Linked DNA regions of Candidatus Palibaumannia cicadellinicola. The main gene of each other region encodes a partner of the protein of the gene in region 2 in a complex. Links are inferred from orthologs where the notes say so. Each region holds a gene or a part of one and is shown on either strand. Other genes may lie near its edges.

Region 1 (9,999 bases), 430 kb from region 2 along the record:
AGTTTATTTTTTAGCATTTCCACCATAGTATTAGGCATATCTCTTTGATAAACTAAGCATACTGGCTCTGCCGTCAATCTTTGTTTTAGTCTAGATGACATTAATTCTAGTAGGCTACATTCAGTTTTCTTTTTCTTCAAAAACTCACATTGAGCATCACGAGTAATTTTCATTGAGTAAGCATTGAGTGCATCATAATCAAACAATACTACGAAAATATCGTCTAGGCAATAGCGCAGGATATTGTCTAAGAGTATCATTTTTAGATGCAATTTCGATGATTGGTCTGGTAATTGAATAAATCGCGTTATCTTGTCCGAAGGAATTTCTAGCAGTGCATAGCGAACTGTTATGCCTTGAATAATTTCAACAACCAAATAAGCTGAATTCTCTTTTAATATTTGTACAAGGTTGGTGTTGTGCTGGATAATGATAGGTTTGATATGCTGTAGTAAGTTTTTTTGAAAATAATTACGTAACCAATTCTGTTGACTAAGCGATAGCTGCTTTTCGTTGATCAAAAAAATTTGATGGCGCGCCATCTCTAACAATAATTCTTTGTACAAATAGTCAAATTGATGCTCTGCGTGAAGAACTTTATCCTGAATTTCTTTGATAAGAGAGCGTGAGATTGCGTATGTACCTTTTGCTTCTGTTCTCAAAATACTGCGTTTTAGATTAGCGAATCTAACTTGGTAAAATTCATCAAGATTACTAGAGTAAATACCAAGAAACCGCATACGTTCTATTAATGAATTGCTCTGATCGGCGACTTCCTGTAAAATACGTTCATTAAAAGATAACCAGCTTAATTCTTTTTCTATATAGCGCTTTTTATTACTCATTATTCTTTTGACTCCATTTATCTCTTTTGGTCTACCATAGTAGGAAAATTTACGCTATTGTTTAACTTTAACGACATGAATCATCTAATTGATATGATCTATCGGCAATGCAATCCCTATATGCTTAGCTAAAAGGGTCAACATTACTGTAATACCGTATGGTTGAGTTGCTGTAAGTAGGGAGATTCCTCTGGCGTTCTGGAGGACGTAATCAAGTGTAGGTTTAGTGCGCAGTAATAGTTTGTGATTTAGATAACAAGTAAATTTAGTGTAATGGGTTACTAAAAATCACTGTAGGTAACTATCGGATAGTTGAGAGCGTAACCGCTAGGTGGCAGTTGAACGTTATCTAGCCAGGCGGCACCAGCGCGCAGTACTAATCTGCCTGATAGTAACCAGCCAATAACAATAGGATAAATTACATGTTCCTGATTTTTTACCCGTAGTGCTAATGTGATTTCGTCGTCGTTGGGTAAAATAGGCACTCGTGCCTGCAAGATAACGGGCCCACTATCTAGCTTATCGGTTACGAAATGTACCGAAGTTCCGTGCACTATGTCACCATTTGTGAGTGCCTGACGGTGAGTATGTAGACCTGGATAACGTGGTAAGAGCGAGGGATGGATATTTAACAAACGATCTGCGTAGTGGGTGACAAATGCCACCGATAAAAGACGCATATATCCTGCTAATACCACTGCATCAGGTTGATATTGATCAATAATATCTATCAGAGCGTGATCGAAAGCTTCACTTTCAGTAAAGTTTTCAATTTCTAGGGTATGGACATGAATATTCATAACTGCCGCGCGCACTAGACCGTAGGCACTAGCTTTGTTACTAACTACCGCCGAAATTTGCGCTGGTAGCTTTCTCTGCTGACAGGCTTCAATTAGCGCCTGGAGATTACTTCCTTCACCTGATATTAAAACTACAAGCCGTTTCATCAGATAATCATAACTTTCTTTTCACTTTTAGCTTTAGCTTGCTTAATTTCACCGAGTACCCAGGCTTTTTCTCCGAAGCTAGATAGAATTTTTAGCGCCTGTTTTTGGTTAGTAGAAGGAACTATGATAATCATACCAACTCCGCAGTTGAAAATATGGTACATTTCATTATGGCTGATATTACCAGTTTGCTGTATCCAATGGAATACAGCTGGCCATTCCCAGCTATTTTCATTAATTATCGCCCGAGTATTCACTGGTAGAACGCGCGGGATATTTTCCCAGAATCCACCACCAGTAAGATGTACGATAGCATTTACCTGAATTTGCTGGATCAATGATAGCAGCGTTTTAACATAAATACGCGTAGGAGTTAGTAGATAATCTACCAGTAATTTTCCTTCTACCTTAGTAGAGTTAGCGTCAATCTGGTGACATGCTATAATTTTTCGCACTAGTGAATAGCCATTAGAGTGTAGTCCGCTAGATGCCAACGCTAGAAGTGAATCGCCAGCTTGTACCATGCTGCCGTCGATTATGTTATCTTTTTCCACGACTCCGACGCAGAAGCCCGCGATATCGTAGTCTTCACCGTGATATATACCCGGCATTTCTGCAGTTTCGCCACCTACGAGTGCACAACCAGATTGTCTGCAACCTTCGGCGATACTATGTATCACCACCATAGCCGTTTCTATATTAAGTTTTCCAGTAGCATAATAGTCTAGAAAGAATAAAGGCTCAGCGCCTTGTACTACTAAATCATTTACGCACATTGCTACTAAATCGATCCCGATAGTGTGGTATCGCTTTAAATCAATAGCCAGACGGAGTTTCGTACCAACACCGTCAATGCAAGATACCAGAATAGGCTCATGGTACTTCTGCGGTAACGCGCATAAAGCACCGAATCCACCCAACTTACTCATTACTTCCGGACGTTCAGTTTGTTTAACGACACCTTGAATATAGTTGACTAATGCATTACCGGCATCGATATCTACACCTGCCTCTTTATAGCTGAAGACGGTTTTGTCAATCATAGTACGCTATTTACCAAAATAATTTATGGCTTAAAAATGGGAACTAAATCATTTTAACTGCATGAGCTATTATTTGCGAGAAAGGAATATATATTTATTTTACCGATGATCAGTAGAGGATTTATTAGGAGCGTATACCAAAACAGTAGCTGGCATACTCTGCTGCTATATGATATGTTCCCATCAATTATGAGTAACAAAAACGGTAAGTTAGATATATTACCCCCTAAAATACTATTTTAATACAGCGGATTAACTAGAGAATAGGATCAATAGTTAAGTCAATAGGAATCAATGCAAAGATGAAAAAGTTAGCGGAGTTTTATCGCGGCAAAGCAAAAACTGTCTATACTACCGATGACCCACATTTTGTGATACTAGAATTCCGCAATGATATCTCAATGCTAGATGGTAAGTATCTCAAGCAATTTGATCGCAAAGGTATGATAAATAATCAGTTTAATTATATTATTATGCAAAAATTATTGAGATCCGGTATTCCAACACAGATAGAGCGAGTACTATCTCATCATGAAACTTTGGTTAAGAAGCTAAAGATGATTCCTGTAGAGTTTGTTGTACGTAACCGAGCTGCTGGTTCAATCGTAAAACGTTTAGGCATAAAAGAGGGTCAGATTCTCGATCCTCCATTGTACGATTTATTTTTAAAAAACGACTCCATGAATGATCCAATCATCAACGCTTCATACTGCAGAACCTTCGGTTGGGTTAGCGAGGTGCATTTTGCTAAGATGAAAGAGTTAACTTATCAGACTAATCATATTCTAAAAAATTTTTTTGATGATGCTGGACTTATTTTGGTAGACTTTAAGTTAGAGTTTGGGTTGTTTAATGACGAAGTTGTTTTAGGTGATGAGTTTTCTCCAGACGTTAGCCGATTATGGGATAAGAAAACATTAAAGAAAATGGATAAAGATCTTTTTCGTCAAAGCTTAGGCGGTGTTATTGAAGCATACGAGGAAGTAGCTAGACGTATCGGCGTTTCTTTTAACTAATTACTAAGTTTTGATTATATACAATATAATCAATTACCATCGAATAGACTTTATAAAATTAGCAGCTCCATAATACGTTGGTACATACGGCTCAACAGCTGTAAATCAGCAGCGCTAACGCACTCCTTATGGATAGTTGTGCTCACCGGGCCGAGCTCAACTATCTGCGCGCCCATGCGTGCGATAAAGGGACCGTAGGAGGTTCCTCCAGTAGTTTCTAACCTAGGGGTTATCTCTTGATATTGCTGTACTGCTCGAACTACCGCTTCTAAAAGTTCTCCATGAGTAGTGAGAAATGGGTTGCCGGAAAGCCACCAGTCAATGTGGTAATATAGGCCGTATTGTTGCAATATAGCATCCACCCGCTTCCGGATGATTTCATCAGTTAATTCGGTGCTAAACAGAAAATGCAACTGTACTATTAGTTCACTTGGTATAGCATGGATACTACTAGTACCAGCATGAATGTTCGCAATCTGCATTGTAGTAGGTGGGAAGAAAGCATTACCTTGATCCCATTCTGTGGATACCAGAGTTTGTAATAGTTTTATAGCTCGGTGTACCGGGTTATCCGCGAGATGCTGATAACTAATATTATCCTGCACGCCCTTAACCACAATATTAGCGATGAGCGATCCACATCGTCCGTTTTTGATAACATCTCCTACCTGACGTTTGCTAGAAGGTTCACCTACTAAACAATAATCTAGCCGTTCATTACGAGCTCTCAGAGTATCAACTACCTTAACCGTTCCTATTCCATTGTGTGCGCTCGCTTCTTCATCAGAAGTTATCAGAAATGCTAGACGGCCCTCATGGTGCGGATGTTGTTTGACAAAGCGCTCGGCGGCTACGACCATAGCTGCTAGTGAGCCTTTCATATCTACCGCGCCACGGCCATATAGCATACCATCACGTAGCGCTGGTTTAAACTGTGGATTCTCCTTATCCCAGCTTTGCTCACCATAACTAGGCACTACTTCTGTGTGCCCGGAGAAGGCCAACGTACGACCATTACCGCGCCAGGACCAAAAATTTATGGTGTTATCGAAAACCATAGGTTCGATGGTAAAGCCAAGTGCCTGTAGACGTGCAATTATGATAGCTTGGCCTCCGGTCTCCTGATTGCTAAGTGATGGAGACATCATTAACTGCTGCGTGAGTTCTAGAACTGGACAAGACATATTGGACCTCGCAGGCGGTTAATGTGTTATACGTATCATGGAATAACAACAGGTAAGCTAGCAAAGGTATGTTTCGACCAAATCATTATCCCAAGTTGAAGTAGATTGCTCTGAGCTAATACACATACTTACTTAATGTTACCTAACGTCAGGATTACTGATAATATTATCGTTGAAAATCACTTCAATGTTTCTTCTTCCGTCAGAAGATCTCTTACCCTGACTTAGGAGTAACTATTTCCCATCTCTTTTTAGTTAATAAACTTATTGATAAACTTATTGACTAGATTAATTACATCTTCGGCGGTTGGTTGAGCTAGTGCTTCTTCTGCTAATAATTTTGCATTAATAAAAGTTGTGTTACGAATAATTTTTTTTATACGCGGGAGAGAAATTGCACTCATACTGAATTCATCTAGTCCCATACCTAATAACAATAATGTAGCACGTTCATCTCCTGCTAGCTCGCCACACATACCAGTCCATTTTCCTTCGGCATGAGATGCGTCGATAACTTGCTTAATTAACATTAATACAGCCGGAGACATAGGATTATAAAGATGAGAAATTAACTTATTACCCCGATCGACTGCAAGAGTATACTGTGTCAAATCGTTTGTTCCAATACTAAAGAAGTCTACTTCCTTGGATAGATGACTAGCTATCACGGCTGCAGCCGGTGTTTCTACCATAACGCCAACTTTAATATCTTTGTCAAACTTATGATGCTCTTTATGCAATTGCTCCTTTAGCACATCTAATTCAAGCTTCAGGATACGTACTTCTTCCACTGAAATAATCATCGGATACATGATACGTAGTTTTCCAAATGCCGACGCTCGAAGAATAGCGCGCAGCTGAGTATGTAATATTTCCTTACGATCGAGGCCAATACGGATCGCTCGCCAGCCTAGGAATGGGTTGTCTTCTTTCGGTAGATGCATATAAGGGAGGTCTTTGTCACCACCTATATCTAGAGTTCGTGCTATAACCCAACCGGTAGGCATCGACTTTACTATATTTTTATAGACCTGAAATTGCTCTTCTTCGCTTGGCAGGGAATCGCGGTTCATAAATAAAAATTCAGTACGATAAAGACCGATACCTTCTGCACCATTACGCTCCGCACTGGCTATTTCACGTATAGTACCAATGTTAGCGCAAAGTTCTACTTGGTGCCCGTCGATAGTAATTGCTGGTAGTTCTTTAATCTTAGCTAGCTCGTTTTTTTCAGCAACATACTGACTTTGCAGCTTTTTTAGTTTTTCTACTATTACCGGCGCTGGGTTAATATAAAGATGGTTGTTAATTGCATCGATAATCAGGTAGTCACCATTATTCACTATTGTTGTCACATTGCTGGTACCTACTATTGCCGGCAATTCTAGTGAGCGAGCCATAATAGAGGTATGCGATGTCTGACCACCTAGATTAGTAACAAAACCTAGCACTTTATCCAGATTCAGCTGCGCGGTCTCGGATGGTGTCAGATCGACAGCTACTAGCACTACTTCTTCGTTAATGGCACTCAAATCAATGATAGGCATGCTAAGAATATTGCGTAGCAGGCGTTTACCAACGTCACGCACATCAGTGACACGTTCTTTAAGATATTCGTCGTCAAGTTTTTCTAGTGCTTGAGCCTGAGTCTCAATGACAGAGTAAACAGCAGCATCGGCGCTTACGAGATCTTCTTTAATCAGAACTATGATGTCCTGCTCAAATTCTTCGTCTTCTAATAATGCAATTTGTCCTTCTAATATAGCTTCTTTTTCTTTACCGAAAGTTGCACCTGCTTTCTTTTTAATGGCTTCCAACTGTGCGGACGCTTTGGTGCGTCCAGCGATAAAACGTTCGACTTCTTGTTCAACCTGGGGGGTAGTAATGTTTTTCCGGTTGATGACAATATTATCTTCTTTTAAGAGTAGCGCTTTACCAAAGGCAATGCCCGGTGATGCTAATATGCCTGAAATCATAACCCTACCTTATTCGTGACATATGTTAACTAAAAATAACGTGCCTTTATATGTATTACACAAGCTCTGCCATTAGTTTGACTAAATGTTCTACTGCTGTCTTTTCGTCTTCACCTTTCGCGGCAATAGTGATCATAGTACCATGCGTAAGACCGAGGGTTTGCAGTTTAAACAAGCTTTTAGCACTAACGCTTTTACCATTAGAGGTGATGGTAATTTCAGAATTAAAACCTTTAGCTTTTTTGACAAACTGGGTTGCTGGCCTAGTATGTAAACCGTTGGGAGCGGTAATTATCACTGTTTGTTGGTACATTTTGTTTCCCCAACTCATTAGATTATATCAGTCTCATGGTGCTAAAGTTTAACCTAAAAGGTTTACTTTAGCTTATATTATAATTAAGAACTAGTCCTACAGTCGCTACGCTATGATAAATAATTTCAAATATCATTTATAACAAACTACAATATGCAGATAATAATTGCTTCATGCATATTAACTACAAAAAAGCACCCAGTAGGGTGCTTTTCATTAAGCTATGGTAAATTTCATTGTAATTCTGTTGCTGTGAAAAGATCTGCGAATAGAGCTGTACTGAGGTAACGTTCACCGGAAGAAGGCAAGATAACAACTATATTTTTATTAAATAAAGTTTTTTCTTCTTGTAATTTCAGCGCGGCAGCTACCGCAGCACCAGAAGAAATACCAGCTAGGATGCCTTCCTCTTCCATTAAACGTCGTGCGGTATGGATTGCTTTTTCATTAGTAATTTTTTCAACACGATCAATAATACTTAGATCTAAGTTTTCTGGAATGAAACCGGCACCAATACCCTGAATTTTATGTGGTCCCGGTGTAATAACTTCTCCAGCTAGTGCCTGGCTGATCACCGGCGAATCGCTAGGTTCTACCGCAACTGTGATCACATTATGGTTCTGGGTGCGGCGCTTAAGATAACGGCCGACACCAGTTAGAGTACCGCCTGTGCCAACACCAGCAATAAAAATATCCACTTCTCCATCAGTGTCCTCCCATATTTCAGGGCCGGTGGTATGCTCATGAATCTCAGGGTTAGCAGGATTACTAAACTGCTGTAGCATAAGGTAACGTTTTGGATTAGTGAGAACAATCTCTTCTGCTTTAGCAATAGCGCCCTTCATCCCTTTTTGTCCATTAGTCAGCACTAAGTTCGCTCCTAGGGCTTTCAGTAGTTTGCGCCGCTCAATACTCATGGTTTCTGGCATAGTAAGAGTTAGCTTATATCTACGTGCAGCCGCTACATAGGCTAATGCAATACCTGTATTACCGCTAGTAGGTTCTACTAGTTCTATACCTGGTTTTAGCACGCCACGTTTCTCTGCATCCCAGATCATATTAGCACCAATGCGGCACTTAATGCTGCCACTTGGATTACGATATTCCACTTTTGCTAGAATACGGCCATTGCCAATACGGTTTAAACGGACAAGCGGGGTATGGCCGATTGTCAGCGAATTGTCTTCGTAAATTTTGCTCATGGCCAGTCCTATAGTACAGATTAGAGGAATAATTTAAGTATAAGTATACTCTTTCAGTATATCGGTAAAAGTAAAATAATCATCTATCGATATGTTATTAAGAAATAAGTTTTCAAAATAGAATTTGCTATGTTGGTATTTTACCATCAACTTAGAAATACTTTGTACTATAAGACTTGTACTTGTCGGCACGGAGAAATACAGTTTAAAAGAATAAATGTTTTGCCAGTTTGGTAGGTAATATCAAATGAACTCAAATAGCTGAGATAGTAATGATACAAAATTTGCGTCTAATATTAATTATTATGGGTGGAATGGCCATCATTGTACTGCTGTTACATGGTTTTTGGACTAGTCGTAAAGAGCAGTCTGCAGTTTTCCACGATCCTTCAGTAACTAAAAAAAAATATCAGGATGGTAGTGATAGTGAAACGCAGCTATCTGATAAGACAAATATAGATAAACCAGATTTTGATAATGACGTACCATTTGAGTGCACGTACACTAAGTACGATTCATTTAACTATGACGTACTAATACCGCCGGATGAACCTTTGTTAGCGTATGAGACTCAACAGGAAAGCCATGCTTCGTGTTCCGCACAGCAGACTCAGACTACACAGGCACCTCATAGGGAAAGGGAAACAGTGCTTGTGCTAAATATAGCTGCCTATAATGGCACTGTAATAGGCGGGGAAGACTTATGGCAAAGCCTTTTACAGGCTGGATTCCAATTTGGTGATATGAAGATATTTCACCGTCATTTGAGTCCTACTGGCGGCGGACCAGTACTATTTAGTTTAGCAAATATGATCAAACCTGGTTGGTTTAATACGGAGAACATGACCACATTTACGACTCCTGGCATATCTATGTTCATGATAGTACCATCCTATGGTGATGCCCATCAGAACTTCAAGCTGATGTTACAATCTGCCCAGCAGATTGCCGATGATTGCGGCGGCGTCGTGTTAGATGATAAGCGTAATATGTTGACTCCGCAAAAGTTAGATGTATATAAAGCGCGTATCTATAATATTCTGGAGATCAATAACGGCACTTGACGCTACCGTTTGGTAAAATAGTTTAATTTCTTAGCTTATATCTTATTTTGCTGCGAGAATGAAATTCTCCATGAAACAGATCGAACAACATATTCAGCAATTACGTGAACAGCTACGTTATTGGAATTGGTTATATTACGTAGAAGACGCACCAGAAGTGTCTGATGTTGAATATGACTGGGTTATGACGCAATTACGCGAACTAGAAAAGCAACGTCCTGATCTTCTAACCAACGATTCTCCCACACAACATGTTGGTGGACAAGCACAAAGCCGCTTTCGCCAGGTACGCCACAAGGTGCCGATGCTCTCACTAGATAAAATATTAGAAGATACAGATTTCCTTACTTTTGATAAGCGGGTGCGTGATAGATTAAAGCATAACGATGATCTAACCTACTGCTGTGAA
Region 2 (9,984 bases):
TATAACTTCTTTTTTATGTGGTATCGCGCAAAAGCTGACACAGCTTGTCATTTACCGTGCCTTGCAGGGCTTCTTTGCTGGACCACTTTACCCTATTTCTCAGACGCTATTATTATCTCTTTATCCCGCAGTAAAGCGAGGAATGGCGTTATCACTACTAGCTATGGTAACCGTAGTCGCACCTATTATCGGGCCATTAGCAGGAGGGTGGATCACTGATAGTTACTCCTGGTCTTGGATTTTCTTTATCAATGTACCAACCGGTATCTTTGCTATAATTGTAGTTTTTATACAACTCAAAAGTAGACCTGAAGATACTTCATATCAACCTATTGATTATGTTGGTTTGTTATTATTAGTATTGGGAGTAACAATATTACAAGTAGTACTAGATAAAGGTAATAATCTTGATTGGTTTGAATCAGTTTTTGTCACTCTTGGTGTTTTAATTGCGGTTTTATTGTTAATCGCATTGGTACTATGGGAACTGACTCACCAGTATCCTATAATTAATTTTCGTTTATTTAAACATCATAACTTTTTAGTAGGTACACTAACGCTAATATTAGGCTATTCTGGATTTTTTAGTCTTAACTTAATTTTACCACAATGGTTACAAAATCAGCTGAATTATACTCCTCTTTGGGCCGGATTAGCAACAGCACCTATTGGTATTGTTCCAGTTTTTATATCACCACTAGTTGGACGTTATGGACAAAAATTAGACCTCAGGTTATTAGCCGGTTGTGCATTTTTAGTAATCGGACTTTCCTGTTTTATGCGATCTAATTTTAATATTCAGGTAGATTATTATCATATTGCTATGATCCAGTGTTTTATGGGTATCGGAGTTGCGCTATTTTTTATGCCTATAACTAATATTTTATTATCTAGTTTACCACAGACAGATATCGCAGATGGTTCTGGTCTCGCAACTTTTCTACGTGTACTAGGAAGTAGCTTTGCTGCTTCCCTTACTAACTGGTTTTGGCAGCAACGAAATATTTTCCATCATGCACAGTTAACCGAGAATATTACTTCCGACAATCCTACAATACAGTTTTATATCGAGCAGCTAGACGGTAGTAGACAGATAATCATGGCACAGTTAGAACAAATGATCGAAGTACAGTCGGCCATGCTTTCTACTATAGAATATTTTACCCTACTAGGATGGATATTTTTGTTGCTTATTATAATTATTATTTTTGCGAAACCACCATTTATTTATATAGATAGTGGCAAATAAGAAATACTTCAAACTAATTGTAATGTCAATTTAAATTTGAGTACACTGGAAGTGTAGGTCGTGCAGGATTCGAACCTGCGACCAATTGATTAAAAGTCAACTGCTCTACCAACTGAGCTAACGACCCATTTTTTTATTAATGTGGTAGGTGATGACGGGTTCGAACCGCCGACCCCCTCCTTGTAAGGGAGGTGCTCTCCCAACTGAGCTAATCACCCATAGCTACTAGCAATGTATACTGACATTATAAGAAACGACTAAGATGAGTCAACGATTTTTATCAGGATAATTTTATTTGTCTTAAAATAATCTAATGAAATTATAGTAAACAAAAAGTTTGTTTTATTCAATATTCGAATATTCAATATATCAATAATATATAAATAAGGCTATGTGATTGATGAAAATCAAAACACGTTTTGCGCCTAGTCCAACAGGTTTTCTTCATATTGGTGGTGCGCGTACTGCATTCTATTCTTGGTTATTTGCACGTCATCATGGTGGTGAATTTATCTTACGCATAGAAGATACCGACCTAGAGCGTTCAACACCGCAGGCGATTAACGCAATCATTGATAGCATGAAGTGGCTAAAAATAGACTGGGATCATGGCCCCTACTTCCAAACTAAACACTTTGCTCGCTATAACTATATTATTAATCATATGCTAAAAAACGGTTCGGCATATAAATGTTATTGCTCAGAAAAGAGACTAGAAGAGTTACGCCAAAATCAAATGATTAATGGTAAAAAACCACGTTACGACGGACGGTGTCGTAATAGTTATGAAAATCATTTGTCTAATGATCCTTACGTAGTACGTTTTCGTAATCCGCAAGAAGGTTCTGTTATATTTAACGATTTAATTCGTGGGACTATTCAATATAGTAATACAGAATTAGATGATCTTATTATTAGGCGTACCGAAGGTACGCCTACCTATAATTTTTGCGTTGTAGTCGATGATTTAGACATGAAAATAACTCACGTCATTCGTGGTGAAGATCATATTAATAATACACCACGCCAAATTAATATCCTAAAAGCTTTAGGTGCACCGATACCAAAGTATGCTCATGTATCAATGATTATGGGTTATGATGGCAAAAATCTTTCTAAACGGCATGGGGCAGTAGGAGTAATGCAGTACCGCGATGATGGTTTTCTCCCTGAAGCCTTACTGAATTATTTAGTTCGCCTAGGTTGGTCTTATGGAAATCAAGAAATTTTTTCCTTAGATGAAATGAAGAAACTCTTTAATCTCGAAGCGATCAGCAAATCAGCTAGCTCATTTGATAGTAAAAAGTTATTGTGGTATAATCATGTTTATATAAAAAATTTACCTATAGACTATATAACAAAAAATTTATTTTGGCATATGAAGCATCAGGGTATCGATATGTCTATCGGTCCTCCACTAACTGACTTAGTGAAACTTTTTCGTGAACGTTGTAAAACTCTCAAAGAAATGGCGAGTAATTGCTATTATTTTTACCAAGATTTTAGAGAGTTTGAAACTAAAGCAGCAAAAACTTATTTATTGCCAGAAGCAACGAAGCCACTACAGATAGTGCGAGAGAAGCTCTCATCTTTAAATAATTGGACAAAAGAATCAGTGCATGACGTTATTAAGCAAACAGCTGATGAATTACAAGTGAAAATCGAAAAAGTTAGTATGCCATTACGAGTTGCAGTAACTGGTACTAGTCAGTCACCTACTATAGACATGACTATTTTAGCTATAGGTAAATTACGTTCGTTAAAACGTATTAATATGGCACTAAATTTTATTGCGAAATATCCCATATAGCTAATAGCTTTTAGTAATTGACATATTGTAGTATAATATATATTATATGATAAAATCTTATGGTAAAGCCTAAAGTTAGGGGCTATAGCTCAGATGGAAGAGTACTTGCATGGCATGCAAGAGGTCAGCGGTTCAATTCCGCTTAGCTCCACCATAAAATTTTATCTCTAAACTTTACTTTGACATATAATATTACAGCAACCACTATATTTTTTAGCACAGTTTGGACATTGAATAAAGAGAATATGGCAGTCCTGGTTACGACAATTTGTATGACGATCACAATAATCTTGACATTGATTACAATGTGCAATTACTTCAGACGTAATTCGTTCACCTAAACGTTCGTCAAAAACAAAATTTTTTCCAATAAATTTTAGAGGTAATCCTAGCTTTCTAGCACGATTAGTATACTCAATAATTCCACCTTCTATATGGTAAATATTCTTAAAACCATTATGTAACATCCAGGCACTAGCTTTTTCGCAGCGTATACCACCAGTACAATACATCACAATACTTTTATTTTTATTATCTTGTAACATATTGACAACCATTAATAGCTGCTCGCGGAAGGTATGAGATGGTATCTTAAGAGCCTGCTTAAAATGGCCAACTTCATATTCATAGTGATTACGCATATCTACAAAAAGCACCTCAGGATTTTCTGCCATGAGGTTTACTTCTTCAGCTTTTAAATAATGTCCAACGTTTAAATGATTAAAATTAGGATCTTGAATCCCGTCTGCGACAATCCGCGACCGTACTTTCATGCGTAGAACCCAGAAAGATTGGCAGTCGTTATCTAGTGATATATTAAGCCGTAATTTATCTAACTGTGGGTTAGTAGTATATAGTACTGTACGAAAAGTCTCAAAATAACTTTTGGGTACACTAATTTGCCCATTAATGCCTTCAGCAGCGATATAAATGCGGCCAAAAATATCTAAATTATTTAGTTTACGATAAAGAGAATCACGAAAACTATGAGGATCTGAGATAACAAAATATTTATAAAAAGAAACCGTAGTACGCGGTTCTGTTTCAGCCAGCATACGTGTACGTAATACTTTGCGAGAAACTCTGTTATGTAAAACTTCCATGAGTAATTTTTCTCTTATATCTCTTGATTAGCAATAAAAAGTAAATAACTTCACCGATACTATTGACATGAGTGATTTTATCATATTGTTTGTTAGGAATAGTTACACGTAGATCTTTATTATTAGCACCGTAGGAAATATGATTTCATGATACAACCATACCTAATGAATTTACCTTACCAGCCTCATGCAGTGCTAGATATTTTTACACCACTCTCTACTCAACCTTGGTCTATGTTACTACACTCTAGTGACAGCAACCATTCAGATAGTTGTTTTGATATTATCGTTGCTAAGCCTGTAGTTACGTTGGTGACTAAAAACGGTATTACTGAAATATGTAGGGGCACAGACTGCAAATTTAGTGATATAGATCCTTTTATTCTGGTAAAGCAACAATTAGAACAAATGAATATCATTACCAAAACGAATAAGCAGTTACCTTTTCAGGGCGGAGCTCTAGGTTTATTTGGCTATGATCTCGCACGGTATATTGAAAATCTACCAAATTTAGCAGAACGTGATTTACATCTACCAGATATGGCAGTCGGTCTTTACGACTGGGCAATTATTGCAGATCATCATAGGCGTAAATTAACACTTGTTAGTCATAAAGATCCTCAAACAATTTTAGCTAATTTAGTTGATACAGCACCACAACCTACTGCTATGTTTCGTCTTCATACACAATGGGAATCTAATATGACTCGTGCCGATTATGGAAAAAAATTTCGTCAGATACAACAACATCTACAAGCTGGAGACTGTTATCAAGTTTGCCTTTCCCAAAGATTCAGCGCTACTTGTAGCGGTGATGAATGGTCTGCTTTCCGATATTTAGTAACATATAACCGCGCACCTTTTTCAGCTTTTATTCGTCTTCCGGAGCAAGCGACTGTACTAAGCTTATCTCCAGAGCTATTTTTGAGATTACGCGGTAACGTAATTGAATCTCGTCCAATTAAAGGTACACTACCTCGTATTATGAATTCATCTAGCCCTACCTGCAGCAGGGATAAATTAGAGAGGATACGTTTAGCAACGTCAGCTAAGGATTGTGCTGAAAATCTTATGATTGTTGATTTATTACGTAATGATATAGGTCGAGTGGCTCTACCAGGCAGTGTACGGGTACCATCACTTTTTGCAATCGAGACTTTTCCAGCAGTATACCATATGGTTAGCACTATTACGGCAAAATTATCCCCACATCACTCTGCCTGTGATTTATTACGTGCGTGCTTTCCTGGGGGATCGATTATAGGAGCACCTAAAGTACGAGCGATGAAAATTATTGAGCAACTAGAACCACATTGCCGCAACGCCTGGTGCGGCAGTATCGGTTATTTCAGTTATTGTGGAACAATGGATATGAATATTGCTATTAGAACCTTGATCATTGATCAAAATCAGATCTACTGTTCAGTTGGCGGTGGTATTGTCGCCGATAGTAACGAAGAAGCTGAATATAAAGAGACCCTGGCAAAAGCAGCAACATTGCTACCATTACTAGAACGATTTAATAGATAATAATCAGATGTTAGCAAGTATTATGTACTTTAAATATTTCGAACATATATTAGATATAATCTTAAATTAACATTTACTACTTGAGTTAAATAATAATACTAAATTTCATGCTAATTTTTGAGTATTTGGTGAAATACGTTCAATCCATACCTGTTCAATACGATATTCTATCATTTGTCTAATGGTAAAACGCCACTGATGAATAATAAGTACTTCACCTTCCACTGGCATATGATTACATTGAGACATTAATAGTCCAGCTAAAGATGTAATCTTACTATGATGACGTACAAGATTTTGGGTGTTTAAAACATTCTGCAAAGTAGAAATATTTGTGCTACCTTTCGCCAGCCATCCCTCATTACTAATTTTAATATCTAATGTATCTTCTAAATCTTCAGAAGTCAATTTACCAGTAATTGCTTCTAGTATATCTAGCGGTGTTATTAAACCCTGAATCACACCTAACTCATTTGAAACTATTACTAAGCTTCCTTTAGCACGGCGTAGCTCTGTTAAACAGTTTAAAACATCTAGAGTATCTAGTACGACAATAGCAGGATTTACTACCTCGTAAGCCTTCATATGTTCGCCATCTGCGATAGCGCTCATACAATCTTTGGTGTGCACTATGCCTATCAAATGATCTAATTTTCCATAACAAAGAGGCAGCATATTATGCTGCGTATTCATAAGCTTAATTTGTAGTTCCTCAATCGGTAGCTTACTATTTAACCAGGAAATTTGATTCCGTGGAGTCATAATACTACGTAGGTTTCTTGAGGCCAACGATAAAACATTAGTGATCATACAATATTCGGTTTCAGCAAAATTTGCTGACTGGAGTGAGGAAACAAAATTCTCTTCATTAACTGATGGTTGAGACTGAGTTCTTCCACCCATTAGTAGCATAATAGCCTCTGACGTACGATCACGCAAAGGTTTGCTAGACTGATGTTTCATCAAATTACGCCAAGCTATCTGATTCAAAATCTCAATCAGAATTGAGAAACCAATCGCAGTGTATAGGTATTTTTTATTCACATGAACGCCTAATCCTTCTGCAATCAAGCTGACACTGATCATTAATAAAAAGCTTAAACAAAGCACGACTACAGTATGATTAGTATTAACAAAATGTGTTAAAAATTTAGAAACTAATATCATTATAGCCATAGCAATTACTACCGCAGTAATAGTCACAGTAAGATTATTAACTATACCTACGGCTGTCATAACTGAATCTAGGGAAAAAACAGCATCAAGAGCTACAATCTGTACTACAATAGTACAAAAACTAGCATAACCGCGGCTAGCATTGCTATGCTGTTCTTTATTTTCTAAACGTTCGTGTAGTTCCGTAGTAGCTTTAAATAATAAAAAAAAACCACCTAGTAGCAAAATTAGATCGCGACCGGAAAAAGATAAGGACATTATACGGAATAAAGGCCACGTAAGGGTAACAATCCATGATATAAAAGAAAGCAGCACTAGACGAATTACTAGTGCTAAAACAAGCCCAATAATACGGGCACTATCTCGTTTTTTAGGCGATAATTTATCTGCAAGAACAGCTACAAAAACAAGATTATCGATACCTAAAATTATTTCTAGCATTACTAGGGTCAGTAATCCCACCCAAATTGAGGGGTCTATTAGCAATTCTATCACGGGAAAGACTCCATTCCATAAACATAAGGTAGTCCAGGCAATAAACTATTGCCGGAGGTTAGGTGAATCCGCATTTGTTGCTAACAAGCAGAAACTATCCGCTAGCTAAGTAGCTAAGAAGCAAATTATTTTGATAAGTGGGATCGAACATTACGACACAACATATCCAGCGCATGATGCTAGTTAGATAATATCATTTAATTTTTGCTGATCGAAATGATCAATTAGTTATTGATAGCTCATAGTAAAAATATGTGTTTATTATAAAAAACAAAGTTTGTCTTTATTGGAAAGAGTAGGTGGCATAAAGAACCTTTTTTCGTGTTAACTACTAATTATTCTGTTATCTACACTATAATTGATATGTTTGCTACGATCTTAGTAATTAAATAACTGATCGTTGTCACAATTTTTGTTATTTTCATACTTAACTTAATTTAAGTTTACTTTATAATAGTATAAATTCATAACTATTTTGGATAAATCTAGTAAATTTATCTATGTGATAAACTTTAGCTAATCATATCATTTGTTTGCAGTATAAGTGAGACTAATCAAAAGTTATAGCTTTTAACTCATAACTGACTAACCGTAAAACGTATATAATCAATCCATATTGTTAACAGAAGGAGGTATTTGTGAGTATTGCTATCATTATTGGCACTCACGGGTCAGCGGCTGAGGAATTACTGAAAACTGCAGAAATGATTTTGGGTGAACAAAAAAATGTCGCTTGGATAGATTTTTATCCTGGAGAAAATACTGACACCTTGATTGAAAAATATAGTGCTAGACTAGAAAATATGGATACTACTACTGGAGTATTATTTTTAGTTGATACCTGGGGAGGTAGTCCCTTTAATGCTGCAAGTAAGATAGTTATGAATAGTAAGCAGGATCACTATGAAGTCGTGTCTGGCGTGAATATTCCTATGCTAACTGAAATATTTATGGCACGCGACGACAATTTATTATTCCAGGAATTAGTTAAAATTGCTGTTGAAACCGGTCGTTTCGGTGTTAAAGCGCTAACAGCGGAGAAACTCACTGAGACAGTCAACCTTCATACTCAGAATCAGACAGTACCAGTAAAAGCTAAGTCTGGTGGTCATATGACTATTATTTTAGCTAGAATTGATGATCGTTTGATTCATGGACAAATAGTAACAAGATGGACTAAAGAGACGAATGTTAAACGCATTATTGTTGTCAATGATCAAGTAGCAGCAGATACTATGCGAAAAATACTTCTTACCCAAGTTGCTCCTCCAGGAGTGACAGCACATGTAGTAGATGTAGCTAAAGCTATTCGTGTGTATAACAATCCGAAATATGCTAACGATCGCGTAATGCTATTATTTACTAATCCAACCGATGTCTTACGCATGGTAGAAGGTGGAGTATCTCTCCCCACAATTAACATCGGTGGTATGGCGTTTTGTCATGGTAAAACTCAAATCAATAATGCCGTATCAGTAGATGATAAAGATATCACGGCATTTAAAAAACTAAATGAGTGCGGTATTAAACTAGAAGTTCGTCAAGTACCTTCAGATACTCCACTCAATATCATAGATTTAATTAACAAAAAACTAGGCAAATAAAAACCCCTACGCATGTCAGAGGAAAAGTGCAATGGAGATTACCACGCTTCAAATAATACTAATATTTATCGTGGGCTGTATTGCAGGCATAGAATCGATTCTTGACGAATTTCAGTTTCACCGACCACTATTAGCGTGCACCTTAATCGGTCTTGTTTTAGGAGATATGAAAACAGGTATTCTTGTTGGTGGTACGCTTGAAATGATCGCACTAGGCTGGATGAATGTTGGTGCTGCGGTAGCACCTGATACTGCCTTAGCAGCAATAATTGCTACCATCCTAGTGATTATAGGCAATCAAGAAATTAGTGCTAGTATTGCACTAGCTATTCCTATTGCAGCAGCTGGACAGGTACTGACGATTATCGTGCGTACTCTAACTATCGCATTTCAGCACGCAGCGGACAATGCGGCAGAACATGGTAACCTCAACGCTCTAAGTCGAATCCATATTTCAGCACTACTATTACAAGCAATACGTACTGCAATGCCAGTAGTTATTGTGGCGATATCAGTCAGTACCGAAATGATGCATTCTATACTCACTTCTATTCCAGAAGTAGTTACTAATGGCCTGAATATCGTCGGCGGTATGATTATGATCGTAGGTTATGCGATGGTTATTAATATGATGCGTACGAGTTATTTAATGCCATTTTTCTACTTAGGTTTTGTAACAGCAGCATTTACTAGCTTTAATATAATAGCGTTAGGTGTAATAGGCCTCATGATGGCGATTCTTTATATCCAGCTTCGTACGCAACGTACTAATGTTACCGGACATATAACATCGGCGCAAAATACTAACAATAATAATCTTGATAATGAATTAGATTAATTGAATTGGGTGAGAGTAATGAGAGATACGACAACCACTAGTACTAGCGAAACCAAAACAATAGATACAACAACGACTAGTGCTAGCCAAACCAAACTAACGCCTGGTGATATTCGCGCGGTGTTTCTTCGTTCTAATTTACTTCAAGCATCATGGAACTTCGAACGTATGCAAGCACT

What was found.
Region 1: the proteins of manX (region 2) and ptsH are in contact, whole or in part, in an NMR structure (PDB 1VRC), measured with the Escherichia coli proteins. The link is inferred for Candidatus Palibaumannia cicadellinicola from one-to-one orthologs.

Annotation. Positions count from the first base shown.
Region 1 is NZ_CP008985.1:88,789-98,787, reverse strand. What follows is about bases 5,696-8,549. They hold ptsH (phosphocarrier protein Hpr), read right to left. Parts: upstream 7,325-8,549; coding sequence 7,067-7,324; downstream 5,696-7,066. Other genes in these bases: cysK (cysteine synthase A), read right to left, coding at 7,558-8,526; ptsI (phosphoenolpyruvate-protein phosphotransferase PtsI), read right to left, coding at 5,696-7,011. Also shown: ppk1 (polyphosphate kinase 1), read right to left, coding at 1-845; purN (phosphoribosylglycinamide formyltransferase), read right to left, coding at 1,127-1,792; purM (phosphoribosylformylglycinamidine cyclo-ligase), read right to left, coding at 1,792-2,835; purC (phosphoribosylaminoimidazolesuccinocarboxamide synthase), read left to right, coding at 3,138-3,851; dapE (succinyl-diaminopimelate desuccinylase), read right to left, coding at 3,902-5,035; more of ptsI, read right to left, coding at 5,287-5,695; cell division protein ZipA, read left to right, coding at 8,799-9,590; NAD-dependent DNA ligase LigA, read left to right, coding at 9,661-9,999.
Region 2 is NZ_CP008985.1:515,743-525,726, reverse strand. What follows is about bases 7,146-9,984. They hold manX (PTS mannose transporter subunit IIAB), read left to right. Parts: upstream 7,146-8,001; coding sequence 8,002-8,967; downstream 8,968-9,984. Other genes in these bases: IM45_RS02490 (PTS mannose transporter subunit IID), read left to right, coding at 9,824-9,984; IM45_RS02495 (PTS mannose/fructose/sorbose transporter subunit IIC), read left to right, coding at 8,999-9,805; IM45_RS02505 (TerC family protein), read right to left, coding at 7,146-7,360. Also shown: IM45_RS02540 (DHA2 family efflux MFS transporter permease subunit), read left to right, coding at 1-1,249; gltX (glutamate--tRNA ligase), read left to right, coding at 1,650-3,059; oxygen-dependent tRNA uridine(34) hydroxylase TrhO, read right to left, coding at 3,227-4,162; pabB (aminodeoxychorismate synthase component I), read left to right, coding at 4,310-5,692; more of IM45_RS02505, read right to left, coding at 5,798-7,145. UniProt on the Escherichia coli protein: The phosphoenolpyruvate-dependent sugar phosphotransferase system (sugar PTS), a major carbohydrate active transport system, catalyzes the phosphorylation of incoming sugar substrates concomitantly with their translocation across the cell membrane.